2 linked regions of the Coraliomargarita algicola genome follow. Each later gene encodes a partner of the first gene's protein in a complex. Links are inferred from orthologs where the notes say so. Each region holds a gene or a part of one and is shown in the gene's direction. Other genes may lie near its edges.

Evidence for each region.
Region 2: the proteins of uvrB (region 1) and SH580_RS08890 are in contact, whole or in part, in a crystal structure (PDB 7EGT), measured with the Thermus thermophilus proteins. The link is inferred for Coraliomargarita algicola from one-to-one orthologs. Residues at the interface, in WP_096411307.1 of Thermus thermophilus: Glu23, Leu25, Arg26, Asp27, Gly28, Glu29, Arg30, Phe31, Arg55, Glu326, Asp327, Phe328, Glu379, Ser382, Gln383, His398, Gly400, Arg401; in WP_096412145.1 of Thermus thermophilus: His654, Arg656, Phe657, Gln666, Asp668, Glu669, Lys680, Arg681, Leu682, Ser683, Lys685, Tyr686, Ala687.

Annotation. Positions count from the first base shown.
Region 1 is NZ_CP138858.1:2,664,574-2,672,602, reverse strand. The notes cover bases 2,850-5,847. They hold uvrB (excinuclease ABC subunit UvrB), read left to right. Parts: upstream 2,850-3,312; coding sequence 3,313-5,382; downstream 5,383-5,847. Other genes in these bases: pfkB (1-phosphofructokinase), read left to right, coding at 5,465-5,847; fbaA (class II fructose-bisphosphate aldolase), read right to left, coding at 2,850-3,050. Also shown: hpt (hypoxanthine phosphoribosyltransferase), read right to left, coding at 131-709; SH580_RS10745 (NAD(P) transhydrogenase subunit alpha), read right to left, coding at 773-1,900; more of fbaA, read right to left, coding at 2,019-2,849; more of pfkB, read left to right, coding at 5,848-6,433; SH580_RS10725 (YdeI/OmpD-associated family protein), read left to right, coding at 6,438-7,076; SH580_RS10720 (DUF6159 family protein), read left to right, coding at 7,728-8,029. UniProt on the Escherichia coli protein: The UvrABC repair system catalyzes the recognition and processing of DNA lesions. A damage recognition complex composed of 2 UvrA and 2 UvrB subunits scans DNA for abnormalities.
Region 2 is NZ_CP138858.1:2,253,164-2,261,084, forward strand. Bases 2,019-4,908 are described here. They hold SH580_RS08890 (ATP-dependent helicase), read left to right. Parts: upstream 2,019-2,420; coding sequence 2,421-4,397; downstream 4,398-4,908. Other genes in these bases: SH580_RS08885 (SDR family oxidoreductase), read left to right, coding at 2,019-2,292; SH580_RS08895 (PRC-barrel domain-containing protein), read left to right, coding at 4,895-4,908. Outside these bases: SH580_RS08880 (isochorismate synthase), read right to left, coding at 1-1,054; more of SH580_RS08885, read left to right, coding at 1,393-2,018; more of SH580_RS08895, read left to right, coding at 4,909-5,527; cls (cardiolipin synthase), read left to right, coding at 5,841-7,202. UniProt on the Escherichia coli protein: A helicase with DNA-dependent ATPase activity. Unwinds DNA duplexes with 3'-5' polarity. Translocates on single-stranded DNA with 3'-5' polarity. Initiates unwinding more efficiently from a nicked substrate than double-stranded DNA.

The DNA of each region.
Region 1 (8,029 bases):
ATAGTTTAGAAGTGTTTACCACCAGTTAATTCGATTTTTGGATGAATATTGGACCCTAGGGAGAAATTTTGAATGATGATCGAGTTTGTGTGTGGGCGATTATTGATGCCATGTCGATGGATAATATCACTTAGGCCCACTCCGGTGGATTCTGTAGCTCGGGGCGTAATACACCGATGCATGGTAGCTGGCGGTAGCGCTCCGCGAAGTCTAAGCCATAGCCGACGACGAATTCGTCGGGAATTTTGAAGCCCACGAAGTCCGCTTCGAAATCGACTGTACGAGTCGTTTTTTTGTCCAAGAGGACGCAGGTCCTTAAGGTGGCTGGTCCCATGGCGCGGAACATTTCGGTGACGCGTGCCAGTGTGTTACCTGAGTCCAGGATGTCGTCGATGATGAGTACATCCATCCCTTTTAGGTCGAGTCGAACTTTGTCGATGACTTCTGGTGCTTGTAATGGTCGAGCTTCGTCGCGGTAGCTGGATATGCGAATGCAGTCAAGTTGCAGTGGGATATTTAGCTGCCGTATCAAATCGGCCACGAAAATAATGGCACCATTAATGATCGCGATTACGGCGACATCGCGTCCTGCATAGGTCTTGTTGATTTCTTGCCCGAGTTCCTTCAATCGGTTCTGGATCGTGGCTTCGTCGACGAGGACCCTATCAATATCATCGAGAGGATTATAGGCGGGATCGTTTGTTTGCATAGGTGCTTTTAATATTAAGAGGGGAGTTGATTACAAGTCGTACTATAGATTCTTATAGGCCGCCTATTTGAATCGCTCATGCACGACCTGGCCGCCACGAGTGATCAAGCAGCCTTTGAGAATCTCATCCTCTTCCCGATACTGAAAGTCCTGCGTTTTTGCATCCCAAAAGTGTTCGATTAAATTGTAGAAATTAGAGGCGAGCATGAGTGAGGCATCTTTGGGAAAGTAGCCCTCCAGGTTTTCGGGGCCGATCACGCGTACTCCTTGAGGGGTGACGATTTCTTCGCCGAGCTTGGAGCCTACGACGTTACCGCCAGACTCGACTGCGAAGTCGATGACGATGCTGCCACTTTGCATCTGCGCCAGCACCCCTTCATCCAGAATGACGGGGGCCTTGCGACCAAAGAGTTTAGCAGTGGTGATCACGATGTCCGCGCGGGCGCAGGCTTTTGCCATTTCCTGCCGCTGTTTTTCCATTTGCTCGGGAGTGAGCTCTTGCGCGTAGCCTTGGTCGGTCTGTCCGGTGGCACCGAGATCGACTTTAATAAATTTGGCGCCGAGTGATTTGACCTGATCTTCGACCGCGGGGCGGGTGTCAAAGGCTTCCACGCGAGCACCCAAGCGCTTGGCGGTGGCGATGGCCTGCAGTCCGGCGACGCCTACGCCGATGACAAAAACACGTGCCGGCGAGATGGTGCCGGCGGGCGTCATCATCATGGGCAAGATTTTGCGCATGCGGTCCGTCGCCATAATGACTGCTGCGTAACCAGCTAGGTTGGCCTGCGAGGAGAGAGCATCCATCTTTTGGGCCAGGGTGCTGCGTGGGATCATTTCCATGCTGATGCTTGCCAGTTTGCGCTTGGCAAGGTCGGCGATCAGCTGCGGTTCGTTGAAGGGGTCGAGGAAGCTAATGTGCAGCGTGCCGGGGCGTAAGGCGTCCAGTTCTGCTGTCTGCGGTTTGCGCACCCGTATCACTATGTCGGCCGTGGCGTAGCCAGCGGCGCTGGCTTGGACGATTTCAGCTCCAGCTGTTTGGTAGGCTTCGTCGTTGAAGTCGGATTGTAGGCCGATGCCTGTTTCGACACTGACGTCGAGTCCCAAGTCTTTGAACTTTTTAACAGTTGCGGGGACAATGGCGGTGCGGGTTTCGGCAGGGTGTGATTCTCTCGGGGCGAATAGACGTCTCATAATCCGTTGCATATTAGAGTGCTTGTCGCGATTCGCGGCAAGTGTGAAGTCAGGGTACGAAAAAGCCGGATACCGCTAAGCGGAATCCGGCTTTGAAAAATAAAATCAGTCGGCTGCTTTAGACTGTGCCGAAGATTGTTTTGCCTGTGGAGCAGAGGTCGTCGGCAGCTTGCATCAAGCGATCTGCCATGTTCTTTTCAGCTTTCTTGAGGTAGCCGCGTGGGTCGTAGACCTTCTTGTTGCCAACTTCGCCGTCGATCTTGAGCACACCTTCGATGTTTTCGCAGATATGTGTCACGACTGGGCGTGTGAATGCGTACTGTGTGTCGGTGTCGATGTTCATCTTGACCACACCATACTCCAGAGTTTCGCGAATGTCGCTGAGCTCGGAACCGGAGCCGCCGTGGAAGACGAGGTCCATCAGTGCATCGGCGCCATGCTTCTCGGTGACAGCTTTTTGGCCGTCGCGCAGGATGGTTGGCTTCAGCTTTACGGAGCCGGGCTTGTAAGCGCCGTGCACGTTACCGAAAGTTGCAGCGAAGAGGAAGCGGCCGATTGGCTGGAGGGCTTCGTAAACTTCAACCATGTCTTCGGGAGTGGTGTAGAGCTTTTCAGCGGGCAGGCCTGAGGTGTCGTGGCCGTCTTCTTCGCCGCCGACGCAACCAGCTTCAACTTCAAGGATGATGTCGAGCTCGGCGCACTCCTTCAGCAAAGCCTTGGAGATTTCGAGGTTTTCCTTAAGGTCGACGACAGAACCGTCGAACATGTGTGATTGGAAAAGTGGGCCCTTGCCTTCTGCGATGCGCTTGCGAGAAGCTTCGAGCAGAGGTTTGAGGAAGCCGTCGACTTTTTCAGGGTGGCAGTGGTCGGTGTGTAGGGCAACCAGCACATCGTGCTTTTCAGCCAAAATGTGAGTGGCTTCGGCGAGAACGATCGCACCGAAAGCTGCGTCATTTACATTGAGGCCAGAGGCGAATTGACCGCCACCAGTGGACACTTGAATAATTCCGTCAGATTTCGCGTCGGAAAATGCCTTGAGTGCGGCATTGATTGTGGTGATCGAAGTCACGTTGACGGCCGGGTAGGCGTAGTTGCCCTTTTGGGCGGCGTCGAGCATCGCTTCGTATTGTTTTGGTGTGGCTACTGGCATCTTTCGATTAGTTTGATTTATCTATTTTACGAGTGAAGTAAGCGCTTCTAATTCAGCGCGTAGGTGAATCGCAAGTTAATTCTTTCTCTTCTTACTTTTCAATCTTCTAATTCTGCTCAGACCTTGCTAGCGCAAGTTCCTGCTGAAATTGTAGCGATGCGACGCCAGTCGCGTCTGATCGAAATGTGAGGTCGCTCTGCGAACAAAGTCGCAAGTTCGCCTTGCGCTTGCGTCTCTTGGGAACTCTGCAATCTGTATTTCTGTGGATTTTAAACTGAGCAGCGACTACTCCCCACAGGGGGACCAACCAGAAGCGATTCGACAATTGGTCGAGTCCATCCGCGCGGGCAATCGTTATCAGACCTTGTTGGGGGTGACGGGCTCGGGAAAAACCTTCTCCATGGCCAATGTTATCCAGGAGTTGCAGCGTCCGGCGTTGATTATTTCGCACAATAAGACCTTGGCTGCTCAGCTCTACTCCGAGTTTAAGGCCTTCTTTCCGGAAAATGCGGTCGAGTATTTCGTCAGCTATTACGACTACTACCAACCGGAGGCCTACATTCCGCAGACGGATACCTACATCGAGAAAGATTCCTCGATCAACGACGATATCGAGCGCCTGCGCATCTCTGCCTCGTCGTCGCTGATCAGCCGCAAGGACGTGATTGTGATCGCCAGTGTGTCCTGCATCTACGGTCTCGGTTCGCCGGAGGACTTCAAGGCGATGATGCTTCCGCTACGTGCGGGGCTGGAGCTTTCGCGCGACGACTTTCTGGAGCAGCTGGTCGGGATTCTCTATGAGCGCAATGATGTCGATTTCAAGCGGGGCAGCTTTCGAGTGCGCGGCGATGTGGTGGATATTTACCCCGCCTATATGGAGTCCGGGATTCGTATTGAGTTCTGGGGCGACGAAATCGAGAGTATTCGCGAGCTGGATCCTGTGACTGGAGAGACCAGCGAGCAGCTGGAAATGTTTAACCTGTATCCGGCCACTCAATACGTGACTCCCAAGGATAAAGTTGATGCCGCGATCGCGGGCATCCGGCAAGAGTTGGAAGAGCGCGTCGCATATTTTGAATCAAAAAACATGTTGATCGAGGCGCAGCGCATCCGCATGCGCACGGAATACGATATCGAGCTGCTGCAAGAGATGGGCTTTTGCACTGGCATTGAAAATTACTCACGCTACCTTTCCGGTCGTAAGCCTGGGGAGCGTCCCTTCTGCCTGATCGATTTCTTTCCCGAGGACGCGCTGCTCTTTGTCGATGAGAGTCACGTGACCTTGCCCCAGGTGCGTGCTATGTATAATGGCGACCGCGCGCGCAAAGAGCGTCTAGTCGACTTTGGCTTTCGCCTGCCCTCGGCCATGGATAATCGTCCGCAAAAGGAAGAGGAGTTTAATCAAATTACCGGGCAGACCATCTACGTGTCCGCGACCCCCGCGCAGCATGAATACGATGTGTCCCAGGTGATTGCCGAGCAAGTGATTCGCCCGACTGGCTTGGTGGATCCGGTGATGGAAATTCGCCCGATTCAGGGGCAGGTGGAAGACTTTATTGGCGAAGTGCGTCAGGCGGCCGACATGGGAGAGCGCACCCTAGCCACGACTTTGACCAAGCGCATGTCGGAGGACTTGAGCGATTACCTGCGCGAGGCGGGGCTGAAGGTGGAATACTTGCACTCCGACATCGACGCCATCGAGCGAGTTGAGATTTTGCGCCGTCTGCGCAAGGGGGAATTTGATGTCTTGGTTGGAGTCAATCTGCTGCGGGAAGGACTGGACTTGCCCGAAGTGGCCTTGGTGGCGATTCTCGATGCAGACAAAGAGGGCTTTCTGCGTAGCGCCACTAGCTTGATTCAAACCGCCGGCCGTGCGGCGCGCCATGAAAAGGGGCGCGTCATTCTCTATGCGGATGTGATTACCAAGTCGATTCAGCTCACATTAGAAACCACCGATTACCGCCGGGAGAAGCAGCTCGCACATAATAAGCAGCACGGCATCATCCCGGTTGGGGTGAAGCGCGAGATCGATGATGGCTTGCAGGCACCCGGCAAGCGCTACGATGAACGCGAAGACGATGTCATCGGCCTGCTCGCGGAGTCCGACGATCGCGATGTCGCGGAAGTCATCGCCGAGATGGAGGAGGAAATGCTGGAGGCCGCGCGTAAGTTGGAATTCGAGAAAGCGGCCATGATCCGCGATCAAATCGAGACGTTGCAGAGCGGTAAACATGGCGGTGGCGAGAGTGGTGCCGCCAAGAGTAAGCCCTACAAAAAACGTAAATCTAAGGCTGTTTATAATAAGAGTGGCCTGCCCAGAAAGAAAAAATAGTGGCGGGGCGTTTCATTGACCTTTTTCTTTGATCGGTTAGAATATGGGAGCTCCATAATAGAAAGCCTCAAGCATGATGACTATGAATACTAAACCCTCAATCATCACAGTGACTCTAAATCCGGCGATCGACCATTCCGTATTTGTGGATCAGCTGCTGCCGGGCACGGTGCATCGGGCCACTGATTCGCATCGCCAAGCAGGCGGTAAAGGCGTGAATGTCGCTACGATGCTCGCGCTGGGGGGAGCTTCGGTTGCTGTCACTGGCTTTTTGGGCGAAGACAACCCCGCGATTTTTGAAACACACTTCAAACGGCACGCTCTGCAGGATAACTTTATTCGTGTGCCGGGTGAAACGCGCACCGGCATTAAGATTATCGATGCGCAGGCGAATGACACCACAGATCTCAATTTGCCAGGACCCGCTCCCAGCTCGGCGCAATGTGAGGGTTTGTTGTCCACTCTGTTGCAACAGGTGCAAGCCGGCACCTGGGTAGTGATCGCCGGTAGCTTGCCCCGTGGTGTGGAGCCTGCCTTTTTGCTTGAGCTGATTCCTCGCTTACGTGAGGCGGGGGCCAAAGTTGCGATCGATTCCAGTGGTGCCGCCTTGAAGGCCGCAGTCGCTGCGGGCGTAGATTTGGCGAAGCCCAATGAGCATGAGTTGGCGGAGTTATTGGATGCGAAATTTGACGATTTCCAAGCCACTCTGGAAGCGGCGCGTAAGCTCTGTCGCGAGCGCATTCCGAACCTAATCGTTTCGCTGGGAGGCGATGGGGCGTTGTTTCTGACGGAAGATTCCGAGCTGATGGCGAGCGCGCCTCCAGTCAATGTGATCAGCACCGTGGGTGCCGGTGATTCCCTTTTGGCGGGTTATTTGCAGGGGCGCCTGGCGGGAGCGCCGCTAGAGGACTGCGCGCGCAGGGCCACTGTGTATGCTTGGAGCCGATTGGAGTCTTTAGTGTCTGCGCTTCCTGCGCCCGATGAATTGCAGCAGCGAATGGCGCGTGTGCGCGTGCAGACGATTGCCTCGGGGGATGCTCCATCACAGTAATTGTATGTCGAAGCCAGTAAAACCCAGCAATGTGGATGAATACCTTAAGGCCGGTTGTGGCCGTTGTGCGCTCGGAGGTACGCCGGACTGTAAAGTGCATCCTTGGGCGGAGGTGCTTCGCTCGTTGCGCGCAATTGTTTTACAGACTGAGTTGGTGGAAGTGATCAAATGGGGGGCGCCTTGTTATACTTATGCAAATAAAAATGTGCTGATGCTGGGGGCGCTGAAGGAGTCAGTGGTGCTTTCTTTTTTTCGGGGATCGGAAATGAAGGATACAGCAGCGATCTTGGACTTGCCTGGAGAGAATACACGTTTTGCACGTTGTATCCGGTTTAAAAATACGGAATCTGTGGCGTCGCTTGAAGAGGCTTTGCTGGGCTATGTCGCGCAAGCCATTGAGATCGAAAAGTCTGGCAAAGCGGTCAGCGATCCGAAGCTTGGGCAGCCTGCGTATCCGCAAGAACTGATTGAGGCGTTTGAGCAAAATGCCGACTTTAAGGCTGCCTTTGCCGCGCTCACGCCAGGTCGGCAGCGCGGTTATCTGCTCTATTTTACATCTGCAAAGCAGTCGAAGACAAAGGCTGCACGGATTGAGAAGTGCATGCCTAAAGTGTTTTCCGGTAAGGGCTGGAACGAGCGCTAGCAGCCGGCCAGGAGTAGCCTCAAAACTCTGTTTTTGAGAGCGCCGTGATTGTGCCGGTGTCCGGAGCTGTCTGAGTGCCCGGTTCAGAGAACCGAGCTTACGGGGCAGGTGTAGCTTCAAAACTCTGTTTTGGAGAGCAGGCAGGTGTAGCCTCAAAACTTTGTTTTGGGGAGCGCCGTGATTGCGCCGGTGTCCGGAGCTGCCTGAGTGCCCGGTTCAAAGAACCGAGCTTACGGGCCAGATGTAGCCTCAAAACTCTGCTTTGGGGAGCGTCGTGATTGCGCCGGTGTTCGGAGCTGTCTGAGTGCCCGGTTCAAAGAACCGAGCTTACGGGGCAGGTGTAGCCTCAAAACTTTGTTTTGGGGAGCGTCGTGATTGTGCCGGTGTCTGGTAGCTGTGTGAGTGCCCGGTTCGGAGAACCGAGCTTACGGGGCAGGTGTAGCTTCAAAACTCTGTTTTGGAGAGCGTCGTGATTGCGCCGGTGTCCGGAACTGTGTGAGTGCCCGGTTCAGAGAACCGAGCTTACGGGGCAGGTGTAGCCTCAAAACTCTGTTTTGGAGAGCGCCGTGATTGCGCCGGTGTCCGGAGCTGTCTGAGTGCCTCGAAAAGAACGATATTTACATTTTGTTTTAGTTGGCTTAGTCCTAGCTTATGTTTGAATCATTATCTCGTAGTTGGGACTTTACTAAGTTGAGTTATGGCATGCTGCGGGAGCACAAGCATTTGACTCTGTTTCCGGTACTTTCGACGGCGGCGACCTTTTTGGTCTTGGCCAGTTTTATTTTGCCTCTTTGGCAGTTCGGGCTGTTTGAAGAATGGTCGGCGGCGATGGATGGCACGAGTGAGCAGCCACAAGATGCTTCAATGTACATTACAGCCTTTCTATTCTATTTTTGTAATTACTTTGTGATCGTGTTCTTTAACACGGCGCTTTGTGCCTGTGTGATGGAAAT
Region 2 (7,921 bases), 410 kb from region 1 along the record:
GCGGATGCGGCTCCGCATGCCCTTGAACCCCCACACGCTCTAAACGCCGCAAAATGGAATCGCGCACACAAACATGCTCATGCAAATCCTTCTCACTTTCCAGCAGTGCTCGCGCATATTTTGCATCTTCGCCCGCAGTCTGCCCACGCGGGGCCGAACCTGCAATCGCCTCCGTCAACAAATGTCCATTGCGAATCTGTAATAAACGCTCTGGCGTAGCGCCGATAAAGCTGCGCGCCTCTCCACCCGCAAACGAAAAGGTAAAACAGCCCGCGAAGCGCTCTCGTAAACGATTTAATGTGTCCAGAGGTTGCCAAGGACGATCCGCTTCCAGCTCGATACCGCGCGCCAGCACGATTTTCTCATAGGCACCCGCCTCGATCGCTTCGAGCGCCCGACACACAGCCGCTGGATAGACGCCGGGCGCCAGCTCTCGCCGCGACTCAACCTTGGGTGACGCGGCCACATCCTCCAAAGCCGCCTCTGGTAAATAATCAAAGGCCCCAAACTTGCGATAGGCGCCCCAGACTCGCATTACCAGGCTATCAATATCGGTATCCGCCTCGACCTTCAAATTCGCCACTGCGCCATACTTTCCATTCGAGCGAGAGACTTGCCAGCGTGGCAAAAACACCGTCGCCGCCGGAAATGCAGCCCCCTCGCTGACCGTATCATCGAAGCTGAAAGCAGTAAAAAAATGCGGCCCGGTAAAAGCCTCACTCAAATCGCCCACCGCAATAGTATGCTCCAATATCTCCTGGGCAAAGGCCTTCACCGAGGCAAATCGATCAGAACCATCAAAGCGCGCTTGCACCACTGCCTCCGCTGCGGCCACCGCCTCATCGTCGCTGGCGCGCTCGATATAGCAGTGTAATTCGTCGGGCTCATAGATGGACTGCAAGACCGCCAGCGGCGCAATGTGCTTCACTGCCAAAGAGATACTCGCTATCTGGAAATGCCCCTTGGCGCGAGCCGCATCACGGCAGCCCTGTAAAAATTGACGCAGTGCACCCTCATCACGCTCGGGCAACATACTGGAGGGAATAATCTGCATTCGAGCGAGAAAAACCAAGATGCCCGAAACCGCAACCAACAAAGCGGAGGCTTTTACTTCGGAACCGATCCCTTAAATTTGAATGCCAATAAATGTGGAGCCACACCCAGCCAGTATTGCAAAATGAAGCGATCATTAGCCTTCAAACATTGCCAATTGCAAATCGGATGTGGCTGATGCATGCCGCACTAAAAGCAGTAAAAGCCCATGCAACTGAACATAAAGCAGTTACAAAGCACCTCTGCATTTAACTCATGTGCTTGGCATAGCCCGTGCACATTCTGTGCGGTCCGCTCACGCCACGCGCGTGATTATATAACCTCAAAGAGTCAGCCACTATGAAGTTAAACCAAAAACCAAATCGCCCCAACCCGCTGTATATCGGAGCACGTCCTCCTTTTGATGGTAAATCAGCTGCTGGAGCAGGCGACGCAAGCGACGAACTAAATCCTCCAGCAGATCATGGAGAACAAAGCTATAAAGGCCACCAGCAATTATCAGGCTGCGTCGCACTAGTCATAGGAGGTGACAGTGGAATCGGCAGAGCCATCGCACTTGCCAATGCACGCGAAGGAGCTGATGTCGCATTCACATACCACAAAAACCAAAGCGATGCAGAGAGCACGCAACAACTCTTACAACAAGAGGCTGGCGTGCGAACCTGCGCCTATCAACTCGACCAAAGTAAAGCCGAACACTGCAAGCAACTGCTACAACAAGTAAACAGTGAATTCGGAAGACTGGACATTCTAGTCAACAACGCAGCGACGCAAACAACCTATCAAACTGCTGATGCAATCGATATAGAAGAATTCGAGAATACCTTTAAAATCAATGCATTCGGAACATTCTATCTGTGCAAATATGCCTTAGATATAATTCGGGAAAGTGGCTGTATTATTAACACAGCATCCATACAAAGCTTTGATCCCTCAGCCTATTTGCTCCCTTACGCAGCTACTAAGGCGGCAATCGCGAGTATGACAAAATCGTTCGCATCATTTGCGATCCATAAAGGGATACGTGTCAACGCCGTGGCACCTGGCCCGGTATGGACACCTCTCATTCCAAATACCATGCCGGAGGATAAAATAGAAAACTTTGGCTCAAACACCCTGCTTGGAAGACCCGCGCAGCCTTCAGAACTAGCGCACGCCTATGTATTTCTAGCGTCGCCGCAGGCCAGTTATATCACAGGAGAAATTTATCCTGTAACCGGGGGCCGCCAACAAATCTAGCGCAGCTGCAACTTGTGCACCTAAATGAGCCCGTCGGCATTGCCGACGGGCTCATTTTCTGTACATTATTTTCCATTTGCGCTGGGCGGGCCCCACTTCACACTTGCCGCTCACACTTCACACTTTCCATGCAAGCACCACTCCCTCCCATCGATTTCAAAGCTGAACTAAACGACGAACAATATGCCGCCGTTACCTCTGAGCCAGGCCCGGCCTTGGTGCTCGCTGGCGCAGGCTCAGGAAAGACCCGCACCCTCACCTATCGAGTGGCTTACTTGCTGCACCAAGGCGTGCAACCCTACGAAATCCTACTGCTCACATTTACCAACAAAGCCTCACGCGAAATGCTGGAACGGGTGGAAGAGCTCACGGGCATCAATGGTCGCCAGCTCTGGGGCGGCACCTTCCACAGCATCGCACAACGCATCCTGCGCGTACACGGTGATCTGGTCGGCCTCCAGCGTAACTATACGATACTTGATCAAGGCGAAGCGGAAGCGATCCTTAAAAACGTCATTCAGACCATCGACTCCAAGTTCATCAAAACCAAGAACAACCCCAAGCCCAAAGTGGTCGCGGACATGATCAGTTACGCGCGCAACACCTGCCGCGAACCACGCGAAGAGGCTGATGAGCGCTACCCCTTCCTCGACGGCATGGCCGACAAGGTCGATAAATTCTACAAGGCCTATAAGCAGGCCAAACTGGATCAACAAGTGGTCGATTACGACGACCTCTTGGAATACTTCCTCAAACTACTGCGCGAGCAAGCCGAGATTCGCGAACAGTATCAAGCGCGCTTTAAACACATCCTGGTCGACGAATTCCAAGACACCAATCGCCTACAGTCTGACATCGTGGATCAACTCGCAGGCCATCACCAAGTAATGGCCGTCGGCGACGACGCACAGTGCATCTACACCTGGCGCGGCGCCGATTTCGATAACATCATGCAGTTCGAAGTACGCCACCCCGGAGCCGAGGTACACAAAATCGAAACCAACTACCGCAGCTCGCCCGAGATCTTGGGCTTTGCCAATGCCGTACTGGCATCACAACCGAGCGGCCTCGGATTCTCCAAAGAGCTGCGCGCCATCAAACCCTCACGCGAACGCCCCTACTTTGTGCCCGTCATGGACACACGCGGTCAGGCTAAATTTATTATCGAACGCATTGAGGGACTGGTCGATGAAGGACGCAACCTCTCCGATATCGCCATCCTCTACCGCGCCCACTTTCAGGCAATGGACCTGCAAATGGAGCTCACACGTCTAAAAATCGATTACCAGATCACAAGTGGCGTGCGCTTCTTCGAACAAGCCCACATCAAAGACTTCACCGCGCAGCTGCGCTTCGCCTCCAACCCGGCCGACGTATCCGCCTTTGCTCGCTTCACCTGCCTACTGCCCAAGGTCGGCCCCAAGACCGCGGAGCGTATCCATAAATTCACTCGCGAGCGCGCAGCCAAACTAGAAAAGAACTTTTGCGATGTACTGGTCTCGCCTGAAGTGCTCAAAAAAGTGCCCGCCGACGCCAAGGAAGAATGGCCCTCACTCGCCGAGACGATTCGCGAAGTATCTGCCGCCCTCACTGAACGCGCACCGGAAGAAATCATTCAACTCGCGCTCGACGGTTGGTATAGCAGCTACATCCGTGAGATCTATCCCAACTGGACTGACCGCGCCGATGACTTGCAGAGCTTGGTCAGTTTCGCCAACCGCTTTGAGACGATGGAGGAATTGCTTGCTCAACTAGTATTACTCGCCTCCGAAAGTAATGAACGCAGCCCGGAAGAACAACAGAACTGCTTGCGATTGACCACGATCCACCAAGCCAAAGGCCTTGAATTTCCCGTGGTTTTTGTGATCGGGCTGGCCGATGGCACCTTCCCACTCAAACGCACCATTGATGCGGGCGACTTGGAAGAAGAGCGTCGCCTCTTCTATGTGGCCGTCACTCGCGCGGAAGAAGAACTCTATATGAGCTACCCCATGCTCAACAATCAAGGCAATCAAGTCATGCGCCTCAACCCCAGTCGCTTCATTCAGGAAATCGATCCCAGCCGCTACGAGACACTTAGAGTCGCCCCCACGCGGCGCTATTAATCCGCCACGCCACGATTATTCGCGCTCTGGTGCTCGCCCCATCACGCTATAAAAAAAGTAGCTGACCATGTTAATAGAATAATTCCAGTCAGAGCCTCTAAGGCTGTCACAAATTTAAGCGCTCCCGTAGGCTCTTCGCTGATACCGAGCGTCGAGTATGTCACGGCTGAATGATAGAAAAAGAGCTGCCACACACATACTTGCAAGCTGCAATAGAACTTTCAAAAACAGCTGCGTTTTGCATGAGACAAAGGGCCTGCATTCTCGTGCCAGATCTCTTTAAATAAAAATCCTCCCAAAAAAAGAGAGAAGGATATCACTGCATAGACAGCTGAAAAACAAGAAGTTATGCAGCATACAAAATCCTCAAAGAGACGAAACCGTGCTCAGGCATCCAGGTAATTCAAGCATGTTGGCATGCTGCCTGTTTAAAGACTATTGATCGCGACACCCACTGGTTCGCGGCCTAAACATAAAAACGAAGGAAATAGACTACTATGAAAAAGACAGTAATCACATACGCTTCCATTCTTGCTATCAGCGCAACTGGCTTCGCCAAATCTCCAGATCTTGGTGAGAATTATAAACTCATCCAAAACGATCGAATCGAAACTAAGGTAACCGTCGAAGATCTCACCGGCACTCCAGTATACGACAAGTATGGCGTCGAAATTGGCAGCGTTAATGACATCCAGGTAAATGCCAAAGACGGCACACTCACCACTGCTTATCTCTCAGTCGGTGGCACATGGGGCTTAGGCGAGAGTCACGTATCTTTGCCCTACGATCAACTGACTCATAATGAAGCCGAAAATCGCTTCACAGTGGACACCACAGAAAGCGAGATTAAGGCCTACATCGACCATCAACGCCAGTCGATGAAGCGCGGCACCGCCCACCAGCAACAGTGGGATCAAGCTGAGAACAAACTCGGCAAGATGTGGCACGATGTAAAATCCAGCCTCAGCGTCGAAGACAATGACCTCGCTGAGGTCGAAGCTGAAATCGAAGACAACACAGTCTACCTCGAAGGCGAAGTTGAAAGCCAAGCACTCAAAAACCAAATCGAAAAAGCCTTCGCAGCCACGACGGATCTACGAATCGTCAACAAAATCCAAGTTGAAATGTAAATCGCCTGCTTGAATTACATTTAAAAAAGAAGGCCGGGTGTTCTATCACCCGGCCTTTTTCTTGTAAGTCCTTTCTCACTAAACCCATGGCGGTAAAAAATAATGCCTCCAATGCCCCAAGCAAGTAACGTCATAATAATACTCCGAAAAGAAAAGAATAGCAGGCACTTTGCGATAGAAGTGAGGAACTCAACCATTCGAACTAATGCCAAGTCTCAGAAAAAATATACATAAGCAGTGCACCCGGAAAAGATCTCGCAAATACATTCTATTTTGGAGTGCGCTCGTTAGCTTCCATATTATTGGTTTCTTTATGTCGCTGAATGCGCTCATGAGTGCCCGTACGCCACAGGGCACCACAGCCTGGGTCTTGGCGCTAAACACCGTACCTTTCATATCCGTGCCGACATACTTGGTTTTCGGAGAAGTCGACTTCGAGGAGTACATTGAAGAAAAGCAAATTTACGCATCACAGATCGAGCCGACAATTCAACGACTGCATGAGACCTTAGAGCAACAAAACTTAATTGCAGAGACGTTCAAAGGCTCCGCAGCGCTCAGAGACACTTTACTCCCATTACCAGCCACTCGAGGCAATGCCGCAGAATTGCTCCCCGATGGCCCCAAAGCCTTTGAATCTATATTTGAGGGAATCTCACAAGCTCAAGATTATGTGCTGATTCAATTTTTCACGATTGCAGATGATGAAGTAGGCTCCGAATTGGCCAGGCGACTCATCGAGCGTTCCCAAGCCGGTGTTGCCTGCTACGTGATCTATGACGACATTGGCACAAAAGTGAGTGACGACTACTTAGCACCCATGCATCAAGCGGGCGTGCAGTCAGTCAGTTTCAATGTCGTGCCTCAGTGGAACAAACTCTTCCGTCTCAATTTCAGAAACCATCGTAAACTAATTGTCGTGGATGGACACTCGGCGTGGATTGGAGGAATGAATGTAAAGGCCGACTACATGAACTGGCGTGATACAATGGCTCGCTTTGATGGCCCGGTCGTACAAACCTTGCAAGTAAGCTTTCTACAGGATTGGGCCTGGTCACGTGATGAAGTGCTCGAAGATTTAAACTGGCAGCCAAAATCGCACAGTGAACAAGGGCAAGATGTAGCGGTGGCCAGCCTGCCCTCTAGCCCAACCGATGGCTTCGAGCGCTATACCCTCTTTTTACTCGATGTCATTCACCACGCGGAAGAGCGACTTTGGATCGCGAGTCCTTACTTCGTACCCGACGACGTGATCGTGCGCGCTCTACAAGCTGCTGCATTAAGAGGGGTTGAAGTCAAAATACTGATCCCCGATGAGACCGACACCCTCATCGCACGATTAGCCCAATTCGCAGCATGGAGCTATATACGTGAGCTAGAAGCTGCCGGGGCAGAAATGTTTCAATATACCAGCCCCTTCATGCATCAAAAAATCATTCTGTCTGATCATGATTATTGCATCATCGGATCGGCAAATTTCGATAATCGCTCATTTAGACTCAACTTCGAATTGAGTGCGGTCGTGAGTGATAGAGCATTCAATCGGCAGGTCACTGAAATGCTGCAGCAAGACTTCAATAATGCGACAGCAATTAAACAAAGTGATCTCGATGGACAAGGCTTCTGGGAACGAGTAAGGGTGCGCGCTTCGCGTCTAGCAGCGCCAGTATTGTAAGCAATCCAGCAAAGATACCGATCAATATCACATTTACCATAGACCGCTTCATCCTCGGCGACAACGGCACTCTCCACACGGCCCATGGCGGCTGCGATCGCACATTCTGCAATACCTGCGATTTCCTCACCATGCCCCACAGCTTCCTCAATATGGTTTAGTTTAGCAGTGGTTGCCTGCTCTAACTCAGGCTGCAGAAGCTCCAATGATTCACTTCCAAGCCGGGTGACATCCCAATGACTGGTATCTCGATCTGCATAGATGTAAATACGCTGACTCGAAGCATTCACCTGTTTGAAATGACCGATGTTACCCGCGACCCCAAAGATAATGAGAGGGTCCTTCTTATCGACTAAGAAGGATTCAATCGCTTGTGCGACTTGTTGAAAAAAGCGCCTCTTGAGATCTTCTTTATAAGTATCGGGCATACCATGTCCGTGAAAACCGGATACAGGCGTAGACCCCGTAGTGTTTGCACGGGAAGTGCGAGTTGCAGAGTGATTCTGTAAAGTCTTCTCTGGATCGTCAAACTCGGTCAAGTCTCCGATTGCCTGAGGCATCGCCTCCACCTCGACAGCTTGCAGCTCGCTGCCGATTCCACGATAGACCCGCACCTCGCCCTGATTCAAAGACAATACTGTATAGACAGGATTTGATTGCAGGATTGGGAGCAGGGGCTTCACAGCAAAACGATCACTCACACAGCACATCGGTGAAAC